DNA from 3 places in the Oceanobacter sp. 3_MG-2023 genome. Region 1 is predicted to be linked to each of the others. Evidence: predicted binding sites of a transcription regulator. Region 1 holds the regulator's gene; each other region holds the start of a gene.
What was found. Region 1 encodes sigma-54, which starts transcription at its own class of promoters, with help from an activator protein. Its sites were predicted from a motif close to TGGCACNNNNNTTGCTNT; they were not measured.
Positions count from the first base shown of each region.

Region 1 (4,284 bases):
TGGAAGACGGCAAGATCAATGCCCTGGTCGTTACCGACGGTCAGAATATTTGTGGTGTTGTCACCATGCACGACTTGCTGCGTGCTGGAGTTATCTGATGCGCAAGCGCTATGTGCTGCTGGTCTTGGCAGTGGCCGTTGGCCTCGCCTTGCTGGCGGTAGAGCGCTATACCACTGAGCTGGTCACGGCAGCAACGCCGGTGACCAGTCTTGAACCGGATTATTACGGCAAACAATTACAACACCGTCGTTACGATGCGGATGGCCAGCTACAACAGATGTTATCGGCCGATGGCTCTCGCCATATTCCGTCATTATCGGAAACCCGGCTGGAAAACCCGGTGATTACGACACAAACAGACCCGCAGCAACACTGGCAAGTCAGCGCTCAATCAGGCCGCATTATGGATACCGACAGCCAGGTTGAACTCAGCCAGCAGGTGGAAGTACGCTCTCTGGCCACGGCAGCAGAAAATGCTGATACATTCAGCATCACCACCAGCCTGTTGCTTTACCAGCCCGCATCAGCCACCGCTTCAACCTCTGAACCTGTCATCATTCGTCATGGCAATAACATCACCCATGCAACAGGTATGACGCTGGATATCAAACGCCAACATCTCGACCTTCAAGCACACGTGAGTACCCGGTATGTACAATAAACTGACCGCCCTGCTGTTCTTTGGCAGTGTCTTGGCGACCACGGTCGAGGCTTTGCCTGAAGACTGGCAACAAGAAATGATCATCGAATCCGACCGCGCCGAACTCGATCGCAAGACTGGTATGGTCGTCTACGAAGGCGATGTCGTACTAAAGCAAGGCACACTGACCATCGAGTCCGATCGTCTGACACTGATACTGGATGGCAAGGCGCTCAAACAAGCGATTGCCGAAGGTCAACCGGCTCGCTACCAGCAACAGGTCAGCAGCGACAAACCGATCACCAGAGCAACGGCCAAACGTATTGATTTTTACGCCGACCGCAAGGAAATTGCCTTCAAGGGAGACGCCGCCTTGCGTCAGGAAAACAACCTCTTCAGTGGCGAATTGATCCGTTATGACATTGAACAGGAAACCGTCTCAGCCAGTGGCGCAGAAACATCCGGCAGTGGCACTGGCGGCGCTGACGACAACCAGCGTATTCAAGTGATTATCCAACCCCAGCCCAACACGGACGTACAACCATGAAAACGCTCAAGGCTGAACATCTGGCCAAAAGCTATAACGGCCGCGAAGTCGTCAAGGACGTTTCCCTGGCGGTCAGCAGCGGACAAATTGTCGGCTTGCTGGGCCCTAACGGCGCAGGTAAAACCACTTGTTTCTATATGATTGTCAACTTGGTACAAGCCGACAAGGGGCGTGTCAGTATCGATGATGACGATATCAGCCATCTGCCCATGCACGGCCGCGCCCAGAAAGGCATTGGCTATTTGCCACAAGAAGCGTCGATCTTCCGCAAACTCAGCGTCGAAGACAATATCATGGCCATCATGGAAACCCGGTCAGACCTGAACAAACCCCAACGTCAGCAACAGCTGGAACAGCTACTGGATGAATTTCACATTCAGCACATTCGTACCAGCCTCGGCATGGCCCTGTCTGGTGGCGAGCGACGACGGGTCGAAATAGCCCGCGCCCTGGCCGCCGAACCCTCCTTTATTTTGCTGGATGAACCCTTTGCCGGTGTTGATCCGATCTCGGTCGCTGACATTATGGATATCATTCGTCAACTCAAGGCACGTGGCATCGGCGTACTGATTACTGACCACAACGTCCGCGAAACTCTCGCAATTTGTGAAAAAGCCTATATCGTAGGCGGTGGACACATAATTGCCGAAGGCAGCGCTGATGATGTACTCGCCAACGAACAGGTTCGGGCTATCTACCTTGGTCATGACTTCCATCTTTGAATCTTATCGGCTTGCAGGGCTATGATGCCCAGCGCTGTTTCATTCGCCACCATGAAAAGCATTCCCTGTCTCACAGGCTGGCGTATAATGCACAGACCATGCCGACAACCGATGAATAATAACGCTGTATGAAAGCATCGCTTCAGTTAAAAATGGGTCAGCAGCTGACCATGACCCCTCAGCTGCAACAGGCAATTCGACTGCTGCAATTGTCTACCCTCGATCTGCAACAGGAAATCCAGGAAGCCCTGGACTCCAACCCCATGCTGGAATTCGAAGAGTCCGAGCACGACGACTTCCCGGATGCACAGCAAACCAATGCAGATCAGGAAAGGGAAGTCACCGCAACAGCGGCCACGACCGATGCCGACACCCAGGAACTGGGTGAGCAATGGTCTGATGACAAGATGCCAGATGATCTGCCAGTCGATAGCAACTGGGATGATACGTTCCAGACCACGGCCGGGGTTTCCTCAGGCTCTGGCCCGGTTGGCGATGACGACTTTGATTATGACTCCCGTCATGCCACCACAGACGACCTGCAAGATCATCTTGAATGGCAGCTGAACCTGACTCCCATGAGTGACACCGATCGCGAGATCGCCACCATGCTGATCGACGGGGTTGATGACGATGGCTATCTGCACACCACCATCGACGACATACTCGGTTCAATTGACCCGGAACTGGGTGTTGAAGAAGATGAAATCCAGGCCGTCCTCAAACGCTTGCAACAGTTTGACCCCGCCGGTGTTTTTGCCCGCGACCTGCGTGAATGCCTGATTCTTCAGCTCAACCAGCTACCTGCCGAAACACCCTGGCTGGCAGAAGCCAAATTGGTGATCGGCGACTACATCGCCCTGCTGGGCAGTAAAGATTACCCCACCCTGATGCGCAAAACCCGGCTCAAGGAAGAAGACCTCAAAGCCGTCCTGCGTCTGGTTAAAGAACTCAACCCCAAGCCGGGCGCTGATATCAGCTCCGAGCAGTCAGAATACGTCGTACCGGACGTGATTGTTCGTAATATCCGTGATGAATGGCGTGTTGAGCTTAACCCGGATATCGCCCCCAAGCTGCGTGTCAACTCCGACTACGCCTCACTGGTGCGACGTTCCGACAGCAGTGCCGACAACGCCTTCCTCAAAGACCATTTGCAAGAAGCGCGCTGGTTTATCAAAAGCCTGCAAAGCCGCAACGAAACCCTGCTGAAAGTCGCCACCAAAATTGTCGAGTACCAAATCGACTTCTTTGAACAGGGCGAAGAAGCCATGAAACCTCTGGTATTGCATGATATTGCCGATGCCGTTGGTATGCATGAATCAACCATTTCACGGGTCACCACGCAAAAATTCATGCACACACCTCGTGGTATTTTCGAGCTGAAGTATTTCTTCTCCAGCCACGTCAGTACTGACGCCGGTGGCGAATGTTCATCCACCGCCATTCGCGCCATGATCAAAAAACTGATCAGCGAAGAAAATCCGCGTAAACCCCTGAGTGATAACAAAATTGCCATTGTGCTGGGCGACAAGGGCATTCAGGTTGCACGCCGCACGGTGGCCAAATACCGTGAAGCCATGATGATTCCGCCTTCCAATGAGCGGAAACAATTGATCTGACCGATAGCGTCGATCTCTGTTCGATACAAGCGAGCGATAAGGAGCCGTTTATGAGCATCAATATCAGTGGACACCATGTTGAAGTGACCGAAGCCATGGAAGCATACGTCAAGGAAAAACTGGTTCGTCTTGAGCGTCATGTCGACCCGATTACTTCTGGCCAGATCACACTGACCCTGGAAAAAGGCCGACAACAGGCAGAAGCCACCCTGCATGCCAGTGGTGCTGACTTTCACGCCACCTCAACTCACGACGATATGTATGCCGCCATTGATCTGCTGGCCGACAAACTGGACCGTCAACTCCTGAAACACAAAGAAAAACTGATTGCCCGACAGCACGGGCAAGGTTGACCTATGAGCATTGCGATTGCCGATATTCTACTGCCAGAATGCACCCGTACCGACGTCGCCATTACCAGCAAAAAAAAATTGCTGGAGTTTCTTGCCGGACTGATTGCCGAAAAAGTTGACGGCAGCAGTTCGGACGAAGTGTTTGAACGCCTGCTTGGACGTGAACGTCTGGGCAGTACTGGCATTGGTGAAGGCATCGCAATCCCCCATTGTCGTTTACGGCAATGCGAACAAGCCGTCGGCGTGTTACTTCACTTGCAAGAGGCCATCGATTTTGATGCCATTGACCATCAACCGGTTGACCTCGTATTTGCTTTATTAGTCCCTGAAGAAGCAACGGACGATCATCTGCAAATTCTCGCCACACTGGCGCAAAATTTCAGTCAGAATGATTACCGTCAGC
Region 1 is NZ_JAUYVX010000005.1:147,846-152,129, forward strand. Features, by position in the region: gene Q8W32_RS06475 (KpsF/GutQ family sugar-phosphate isomerase) at 1-98, shown strand, start outside; gene lptC (LPS export ABC transporter periplasmic protein LptC) at 98-661, shown strand; gene lptA (lipopolysaccharide transport periplasmic protein LptA) at 651-1,187, shown strand; gene lptB (LPS export ABC transporter ATP-binding protein) at 1,184-1,909, shown strand; gene Q8W32_RS06495 (RNA polymerase factor sigma-54) at 2,038-3,528, shown strand; gene hpf (ribosome hibernation-promoting factor, HPF/YfiA family) at 3,579-3,881, shown strand; gene ptsN (PTS IIA-like nitrogen regulatory protein PtsN) at 3,885-4,284, shown strand, end outside.

Region 2 (4,284 bases), on a different contig from region 1:
AAAAAATCACTTTGTTGACACCAGTGAATATCACTATTCAAAATATCTTTCTTTTGCAAAGATAAAACAAATGACTCAAAGGTCAAATCATCTAATTCAATGTTTCGATTCAGAACATCCCGATACATCCAGGCATTTATCTCTTTCGCAACAAATTTATCAAGAAAAACGCTTGCCAGGCGCCTGAACGGGCAACGTAAAACAACAAATTTATAGTTGGCTCGCACTGCTTCTGCCAAAGAAGGCATAAATGTACCATTATTATTATGTATCCAATGGCCTTGCTCTATTCCATCAATACAACCATTAGCGACAGCAACAGATAGACGCATAGTTGAACAGCCATTTTTAGGTATAAAACTATAAATAGCATTAGCATGAAACAACGTCATTGCATGTTGCATCGCAAACTGGTGTTGATCATTTTTCGGCAGGGATAGCTGACTTCCAGATGAGTATTTAAACAATGACATAATAATCCTGATTCTGGTTCGAGTAATTTATTTTAAAATAAAATCACAAGAATTTACATAATACATTCATGATAATCAAGCCATCTTTTTACAATAGAGCCAGACGAACGAAATAAATCCGATAAAATCTATTTCAACTTGTGGTTATTGGTTCTATTCTTTAATTGCCATCCAACATTTTATTTGTAAGATTCAGCAGTAATTTCTGGGATTTTCATGAATAAACAAGCGATCAATCCGGACGAATAAGCCGGACAAAAATAAGCCGGACACCCACTATTAAACAGATACCTATATTTCATCCTTCCAATGGGTATCCATTCAAGAGCGTTAGTGGGTGTCCACCTTCAGCATCCACCTTCAGCATTAGTCCATCAATTCAAGTGCATTCAAGTGGGTGTCCATCTTCAGAAACTGACCATCCAGGTCGGCAACCAGCCCACCGCCCAGCGCTCTGCCAGTTTGTCGATCCCCAACAGCACCGCCAGACCCAGCAACAGCATCATGCTGCCCAACAGGTATTTGCCAGCACGACCACCGGAAATCATCCGGTTATTCAACCGTCGTAATGCCGCCGATGAGGTCAGCCCTGCAACGATCATTACCGCTGCGGTTCCCAAACCAAAGGCCAGCATAATCACAAAGGCCAATGCCAGATCCTGCCCTACCGACGCCAGTGCAATCGCCGCTCCCAACGTTGGCCCCACACAGGGCAACCAGACAATACCGGTTAACAAACCGGTGCCAAATGGCCCCATCCAGTCGAGTTTGGCGCTGTTGATATTGCGTCGCGACATCCACATCGACAAACGCAGGGTCAGCGCATCCGCCAACGGCCGGATCACCAGAATCAGCCCCATCACAATCAACAGTGCCGCCGAGAAGTAACGGAACAGTTCCGGGTCCAGACCCAGACTGACCAATACAAAGGTCAGCAGCGAACCGGCAATCGCGAAAGCCAGACTGAGCCCGGCTCCCATCGCCAGCACGCCCATCTTGCCATTGGCACGGGCAACCCCGACAGTCATCGGCAATAGTGGCCAGACACAAGGAGAAAGAATGCTGAGCATACCGGCAACAAATGCCAGCGGAATCGACGAAAACTCCAGCATGATCAGCAACCGATCCGTTGTTTCAAGGCATCTGTGATCACATTTTGCCGTGTTTCAGCGACACTGAACCAGCTACGTTCACCGCCGGTATACAACACAAAAGTGGACTGCCGTGGTGCCTTGAAATGACGCACCCATTCTTTTTGATCATCAAAGTCGACCTGTAAAATGGTCAGATCACACTGGGCATGCTCTTTCTGGAAGGCAGACAGTACTTCGCCCTGCAACTTGCAGGTCGGACACCACACCGCATGAATATCAACCAGCACCGGGGCTTGCTGCTCGACCAGTGCCTCAAACCGCTCTTGTGTGAAGGGTTCAAACAGGCCTTCGGCGGCGGTGGCCCAATGGGAAAAAAATGCCAGACAAGCCATCAATAGCCAGTTATTCCGGCTCGTCGTCGAGCGCAGGAAGTTAACAGAACGGGACATAAACATACTCTTGTAGTCAGGGAATTTACTTTACAGTCGTTTATCAGACTGTTTTCTTACAGGTAATTCCTGCTTCAACGCAAAAACCCCACAAAAAAATCGCTCCAAAACAGGGCAAAAAACAATCCCGATCGCCCAGAATTAATGCACAGCCAGTACAGTTCTGGATAAAAATGTCAGAACTGCGTCTTGTATTGCCCATTGTATTTTGCCGACCTAGCCACGATGCTGATCACAAGGGGTCATGAACGATTTCAGTGCATTATTTGAGCAACAGTAACTTATTGGCACTTTTATTGAATAACAGAGCGAAGCAAGCAAACGCTTTTATTACTCGATACTACTCACACAGGGAGCACACTATGTTGAAACAAGTGACGATGGCTGCAACAGGCCTCGTACTCGGTCTTTCTATGACAGCACAAGCCGGAACGCTGGAAGATGTACAGAAACGAGGTTCCGTATCCTGTGGTGTCAGCACTGGACTGGCCGGTTTCTCTCAAAAAGATGAAAAAGGCAAGTGGAGCGGTATCGACGTTGATGTCTGTCGCGCCGTTGCTGCTGCCGTACTGGGTGACTCTGACAAGGTTCAGTACAAGCCACTGACCGCCAAGGAGCGTTTTACCGCGCTGCAATCTGGCGAAGTCGATATGCTGTCCCGTAACACCACCTGGACCCTGACCCGTGACGTATCACTGGGCCTGAACTTTGCCGGTGTCAACTACTACGATGGCCAGGGCTTTATGGTTTCGAAAAGCCTCGGTGTCAGCAGCGTGAACGACCTTGACGGTGCTGCGGTTTGTATTCAGGCCGGTACAACTACCGAACTGAACCTGGCGGATTATTTCCGCGCCCACGGCATGAAATACACCGCGATCACCTTTGATACCTCCGACCAGACCCGTTCCGGTTTTGAAAGTGGCCGCTGTGACGTACTGACTTCCGACCAATCCCAGCTGTATGCCCTGCGTATTGGCCTGAAAAAGCCATCAAGCGCCATGGTATTGCCAGAAGTCATCTCCAAAGAACCTCTCGGACCCGTAGTACGTCAGGGTGACGACGCCTGGTTCAACGTTGTGAAATGGTCACTGGCTGCCTTGATTGAAGCTGAATTCCTCAATGTCACCAGCAGCACGGCATCCAAACTGGCCAAGTCCGGTACACCGGAACAACAACGTCTGTTGGGTAACACCGGCGACGCAGGCTCCAAACTGGGCCTTGACGCCAAGTGGGCCTATAACATCGTCTCTCAAGTAGGTAACTACAGTGAAGTCTTCGAGCGTAACGTCGGCTCTGGCTCACCACTGAAAATTGCCCGCGGCCTCAACGCCCAGTGGAACAAGGGCGGCATTATGTATTCCAACCCGATCCGCTGATCGCCACGATGACATTCACCCGCCTTTTGGCGGGTGAATGCGTTTTACCGGATACAGAGAGAGACCTATGACCAACGGTACGCGCCCTACCCAGCCTGCGGGCTCGGCTCCCGCGTTTTATAATAACCCCCGTTTCCGTGCCTTGTTTTACCAGCTGCTCCTGGTAATCGGGATCGGATATCTTGTATTTCTGATCATCAGCAATACCCTCGCCAATATGGAATCCCGGGGTATTCAGACCGGCTTTGATTTCCTCAGCACCACGGCCGGCTTCGACATTCTGATGACCCTGGTGGATTACGACGCCACCCATACCTACTTCGATACGTTTATTGTTGGCTTGCTCAACACCATACTGGTCGGTGCCATTGGTATTGTGCTGTCCACCATCATTGGCTTTTTGATGGGTGTTGCCTATTTTTCCAGCAACTGGCTGGTACAGCGCCTGTCAGTGGTGTACGTCGAAATATTCCGCAACATCCCTCTGCTGCTGCAAATTTTCTTTTGGTACTTCGCTGTCCTGGCGGCGTTACCCAGCGCCCGTAACAGTTACAGCCTTGGAGACGCTTTATTCCTGAATATCCGCGGGCTGTATTTGCCCAAGCTGATTAGCGAACCCGGTGCCGGTCTGGTGTACGGCTCGATCGTTGCGGCCATCATCGGTGTTTTTGCCCTGTACCGCTGGGCCAAACGCAAACAGGAACTGGAAGGTGTACAACTGCCGGTCTTACGTCTGTCACTGGCCTTGCTGATCGGTTTGCCACTACTGGCAACCCTGTTGTCCGGTATTCCTTTCACGCTGGATTACCCGCAATTAAAAGGCTTCAACTTCCGTGGTGGCATCACCGTTATCCCCGAACTGATGGCGCTGGCGGTTGCCCTGAGTATCTAT
Region 2 is NZ_JAUYVX010000004.1:239,227-243,510, reverse strand. Features, by position in the region: gene Q8W32_RS05710 (sulfotransferase family 2 domain-containing protein) at 1-473, opposite strand, end outside; gene Q8W32_RS05705 (cytochrome c biogenesis CcdA family protein) at 881-1,585, opposite strand; gene Q8W32_RS05700 (thioredoxin family protein) at 1,588-2,016, opposite strand; gene Q8W32_RS05695 (amino acid ABC transporter substrate-binding protein) at 2,379-3,392, shown strand; gene Q8W32_RS05690 (amino acid ABC transporter permease) at 3,460-4,284, shown strand, end outside.
Region 2: the regulator sigma-54 is predicted to act here: its motif matches at 2,302-2,319, upstream of Q8W32_RS05695 (amino acid ABC transporter substrate-binding protein).

Region 3 (4,284 bases), on a different contig from region 1:
TTCGAGGAAAAAGCCGTCGCGCAGGGTTGATTCCACGCAGACATTGGTGGCGATCCCGGTAAACACCAGATTACGGATGCCGCGGCTGCGCAACATGCTGTCGAGAGCGGTATTAAAGAAGCCGCTGTAACGTGGTTTGGGGATCACCAGATCGCCGGGCAGAGGCTTGAGTTCATCCACCAGATCGTAATCCCAGGTGCCCTTGGCCAGCAACGTGCCCATCAGTTCCGGGTTCTTGCGGATCGCTTTCAGAGCGTTGGACTTGTGCCAGTTAGGCGAGCCAGGGCCGCCGGCTTCGGTGTATTCCGCATCCCAGCCGTTCTGGAAGAACACCACTTGCACACCCGCCGCACGAGCGGCCTTGATGGCTTTGGTGATGGATTCAATCACCGGCCCGGTGGTCGACACATCAAAACCGGCCAGGTCGAGATAACCGCCCTTGGTGGAATAGGCGTTCTGCATATCGACCACAATCAGCGCCGTTTCTTTGACATTGAATGCCAACGATTCCGGGCTGGCGGGCAGCACCATGCTGACATCACCTTGCTGGTCGGGGGTATAACCCACAACCGGATTATCAATACTGCTCATGACGCATTCTCCAACATATCCACAACGTGTTTGCGGCTTTTCATTAATGGCTGAATCTTCTGGCCAAAATCTTCGATGCCCTGAACAAAATCATCAAACGTCAGCATCACACCACTGGTGGCGGGGATTTCAGCAATTTCATCGAGCATGCCGGCGACGGTTGCAAACGAACCCACCAGCGTGCCCATATTGATATTGACCGCAGACGTCGGGTCGGCCATCTGGCGAATATTGGTATCGCCTTTGGATTTGGTATCGGCGGCCCCTTGCTGACCAAGCCAGGCAACGGCTTCTTCGTCGACACCGTCTTTATAGGATTCCCAACGGGCGCGGGCTTCGTCGTCGGTATCCGCAGCAATCACCATAAACAGCGCTACGGAGGTCACATCCCGGCCACTGTCGGCGGTGGCTTTTTCCAGTCGCTCAACCGTTGGAGCAAAGGCTTTTGGCGTGTTGACCCCTTTACCAAAACAGAAGTTGTAGTCGGCGTATTTGGCGGTAAAGGCCATTCCCGCTTCACTCTGGCCAGCGCAGATAATTTTCATGTCGGCCTGGGGTTTGGGGCTGACGCGGCAGTCGTCCATCTGGAAGTACTCGCCTTTCATATCGCACGTGCCGGTTGTCCACAGGTCGCGCAATACCGTGGCGTATTCACTGAGGTAGTCGTAACGATTGGCGAAGAACTCATCACCAGGCCACAACCCCATTTGCGAGTACTCCGGCTTCTGCCAGCCAGTAACCAGGTTAACGCCAAAGCGGCCGTGGGAAATGGAATCAATCGTTGATGCCATACGTGCCACAATGGCTGGCGGAATGGTCAGGGTTGCGGCGGTAGCAAACAGCTGGATCTTGTCGGTGACGGCAGCCAGACCGGCCATCAGCGTGAACGATTCCATGTTGTGTTCCCAGAATTCGGTCTCGCCACCGAAGCCGCGCAACTTGATCATCGACAGAGCAAATTCAAAGCCATAATGCTCGGCGCGCTGGACGATGGTCTTATTCAGGTCAAACGTTGGCATGTACTGCGGAGCGTTCTTGGAGATCAGCCAACCGTTGTTGCCGATAGGTATGAAGATGCCTACATTCATTGCTCTGCCCTCAGGGTTTGGTAATAGATTTGCCTTGGCGCCTGTTATGTTGCTTTGCGGCTTGGCTGTAATAAGACCAAAGCATCAAGTGTGCCATTTTGATATTGTTGATATATATCAATTACTTAGTTATTTTTTGTGTTTTAGTTCAGACCAAATAGTCTGATTTAGAGCACTTGGTTTGTGCGCTCCGGTCCGAATTGGGGCACAAATCAAGCGCTTGAGCTGCAGGCAGCACAATGGGGTAGAATGCGGCAACCAAGGAACAAACGGTAAGCAGAGTGAACAAGCAGATACAGCGGACGGCAACGCCCGCAAAGAAGCCGAAAGCCCGTAGCCGGGTCCCGAGTGAAGCAACCTTGAGCAGGCGCAAACGCCTGATGGAAACCAAACGAGCCGCTATTATGGACGCTGCCCTGGATGTGTTTTCACGCTATGGCCTGCACGGTACCAGCCTCGATAAAGTGGCCAGCCAGGCCGATGTATCCAAAACCAACCTACTGTATTACTTCGCCTCCAAAGAAGACCTGTACCTGAATGTATTACGTCAGTTGATGGATATCTGGTTGCGGCCCTTGCAGGAGTTCCACATCGAACAGGACCCGGTAGAAGCCATTGGCGCCTATCTTCAGGTCAAGCTGGAGCTGTCACGGGATCATCCGGCAGAGTCCCGCCTGTTTTGTCTGGAAATGATTCAAGGTGCCCCTCTATTGCTGAATGAGCTGAGTTCTTCCCTGAGGGACACCGTCGAATCCCGGGTCGCGGTGATTAATGCCTGGATAGAAGCGGGCAAACTGGCCCCGATAGAACCGCATCATCTGATTTTTTCCCTGTGGGCAACCACACAGCATTACGCCGACTTCCGCGTACAGGTAGAAGCCGTGGCGGGTCACACCCTGGATGATCCCGACTTTTTTGCGGAAACCCTCGCCAATCTCAAAATGCTGGTGCTGCAAGGGATCTGTCCACGCCCCTGAGACCAGACAAGATCCCGCTGTCTCCTTTTATCCTTGCCCTGTCCAATCACGGTGCAGAGTCTGACCCAAAACCCGTATGGGTCAGACAGCATGCTGTCACTGCGCTCCTGCCTTGGCTGTTTTTCCTTGTTGCCTAATAGATAACTTTTTATAAATCAATGATATGGATCAAAGTGGCAACTGTGTCTTGCTGGTTATTTTCATGGCCGTTTGTGCTGCCAATTCCAAGGCATCCATGCCCATAATACCGGTGTCACAATGCCTTTCTATTATTCCCACTGGCTGTTTTTTACCCATTAACCTTTATTTTTAAAGGGTTATTTATCCCGATCTTCTGAACTCCTGCCAAAGTCACGATTATCTCGCCCTGTTTTCGGGCCTCCCGCACAAACCGAGTGCTCTAATTCAGACCATTTGATAAAAACTAAGTATCAAAAAAGACATAAATCATTGTTATCTAACATAAATTTCTTATTGGCATAGTTGCTGCTTTTGTTTCTTTGTTCGGAAACGGTGGGCGATTGGTATCGCCTGCGGATTCTTCAGATCAGGTAACTGATCAAATCAGTACCTGAATTTCAGTCGGAGGATGCAATCGTATGACGCTTCAATATGTTCCTATCATCGATCTTGGCCCTTATTTTGATGGCACGGCCGAAGGCAAGGCCAGCGTGGCCAAGGCCGTGAATCAGGCTTGCCGGGATATTGGTTTCCTGGTCATTACCCAACACCAGATCCCTGCAGAGCTGATCGAGCGGGTCAGCAAACTGACCAGCCGCTTCTTCGACCTGCCCATGGAAGAAAAACGCAAAGCCAACCGTCCCCGTCCCGACATGGTGCGCGGCTACAGCGCGGTAGCAGAAGAGAGCCTGTCGTACTCCATGGAAGAAGCCGCTCCGGGCGACCTGAAAGAATCCTTCTCCATCGGGCCATTGAATGTGCCGGATGAACCTTATTACTCCGAAGCCATGGCCGGGCCGCATTTTGCCCCCAATGTCTGGCCGACAACGCTGCCTGGATTTGAGGAAGCGTACGCGGAATATTTTGCTGCCATGGGCGACCTGGCCCGCAGCGTGATGCGTATTTTTGCCCTGTCGCTGGAAATGCCAGAGACCTTTTTCGACGACAAGATCGACAAGCACATCAGTATGTTCCGCAGCCTGCGTTATCCGCATCTGAAAGAAGGCATCGAAGAAGGTCAGTTACGGGCCGGTGCTCACTCCGATTATGGCAGCCTCACCATCGTCAAACCCGACAGCGCCCAGGGTGGTCTGCAAGTTTGCAACCGCGAAGGCGAATGGGTCGATGTGCCTTATGTGGAAGACGGTTTTGTCGTCAACATTGGCGACCTGATGATGCAGTGGACCAACGACCAATGGATCTCAACCCTGCACCGGGTGGTGAATCCTCCGGAAGACGTCGACGGCGACCAGCAACGCCAGTCACTGGTGTTCTTCCACCAGCCGAACTACGACGTCATGGTGGAATGCTTGCCCAGCTGTGTGCCAGAAGGCGAAGAACCTCGCTACGCCCCGGTTAGCTCCGGCGACCATCTGCAATCCAAATTCGTCCGCCAAACCACCTTTGGCGGCAACAAGGTAGCCTGATATGAGCACACTTTCTTACGT
Region 3 is NZ_JAUYVX010000016.1:67,466-71,749, forward strand. Features, by position in the region: gene rutB (pyrimidine utilization protein B) at 1-591, opposite strand, end outside; gene rutA (pyrimidine utilization protein A) at 588-1,679, opposite strand; gene rutR (HTH-type transcriptional regulator RutR) at 1,961-2,656, shown strand; gene Q8W32_RS14595 (isopenicillin N synthase family oxygenase) at 3,256-4,263, shown strand; gene Q8W32_RS14600 (VOC family protein) at 4,265-4,284, shown strand, end outside.
Region 3: the regulator sigma-54 is predicted to act here: its motif matches at 1,758-1,775, upstream of rutA (pyrimidine utilization protein A).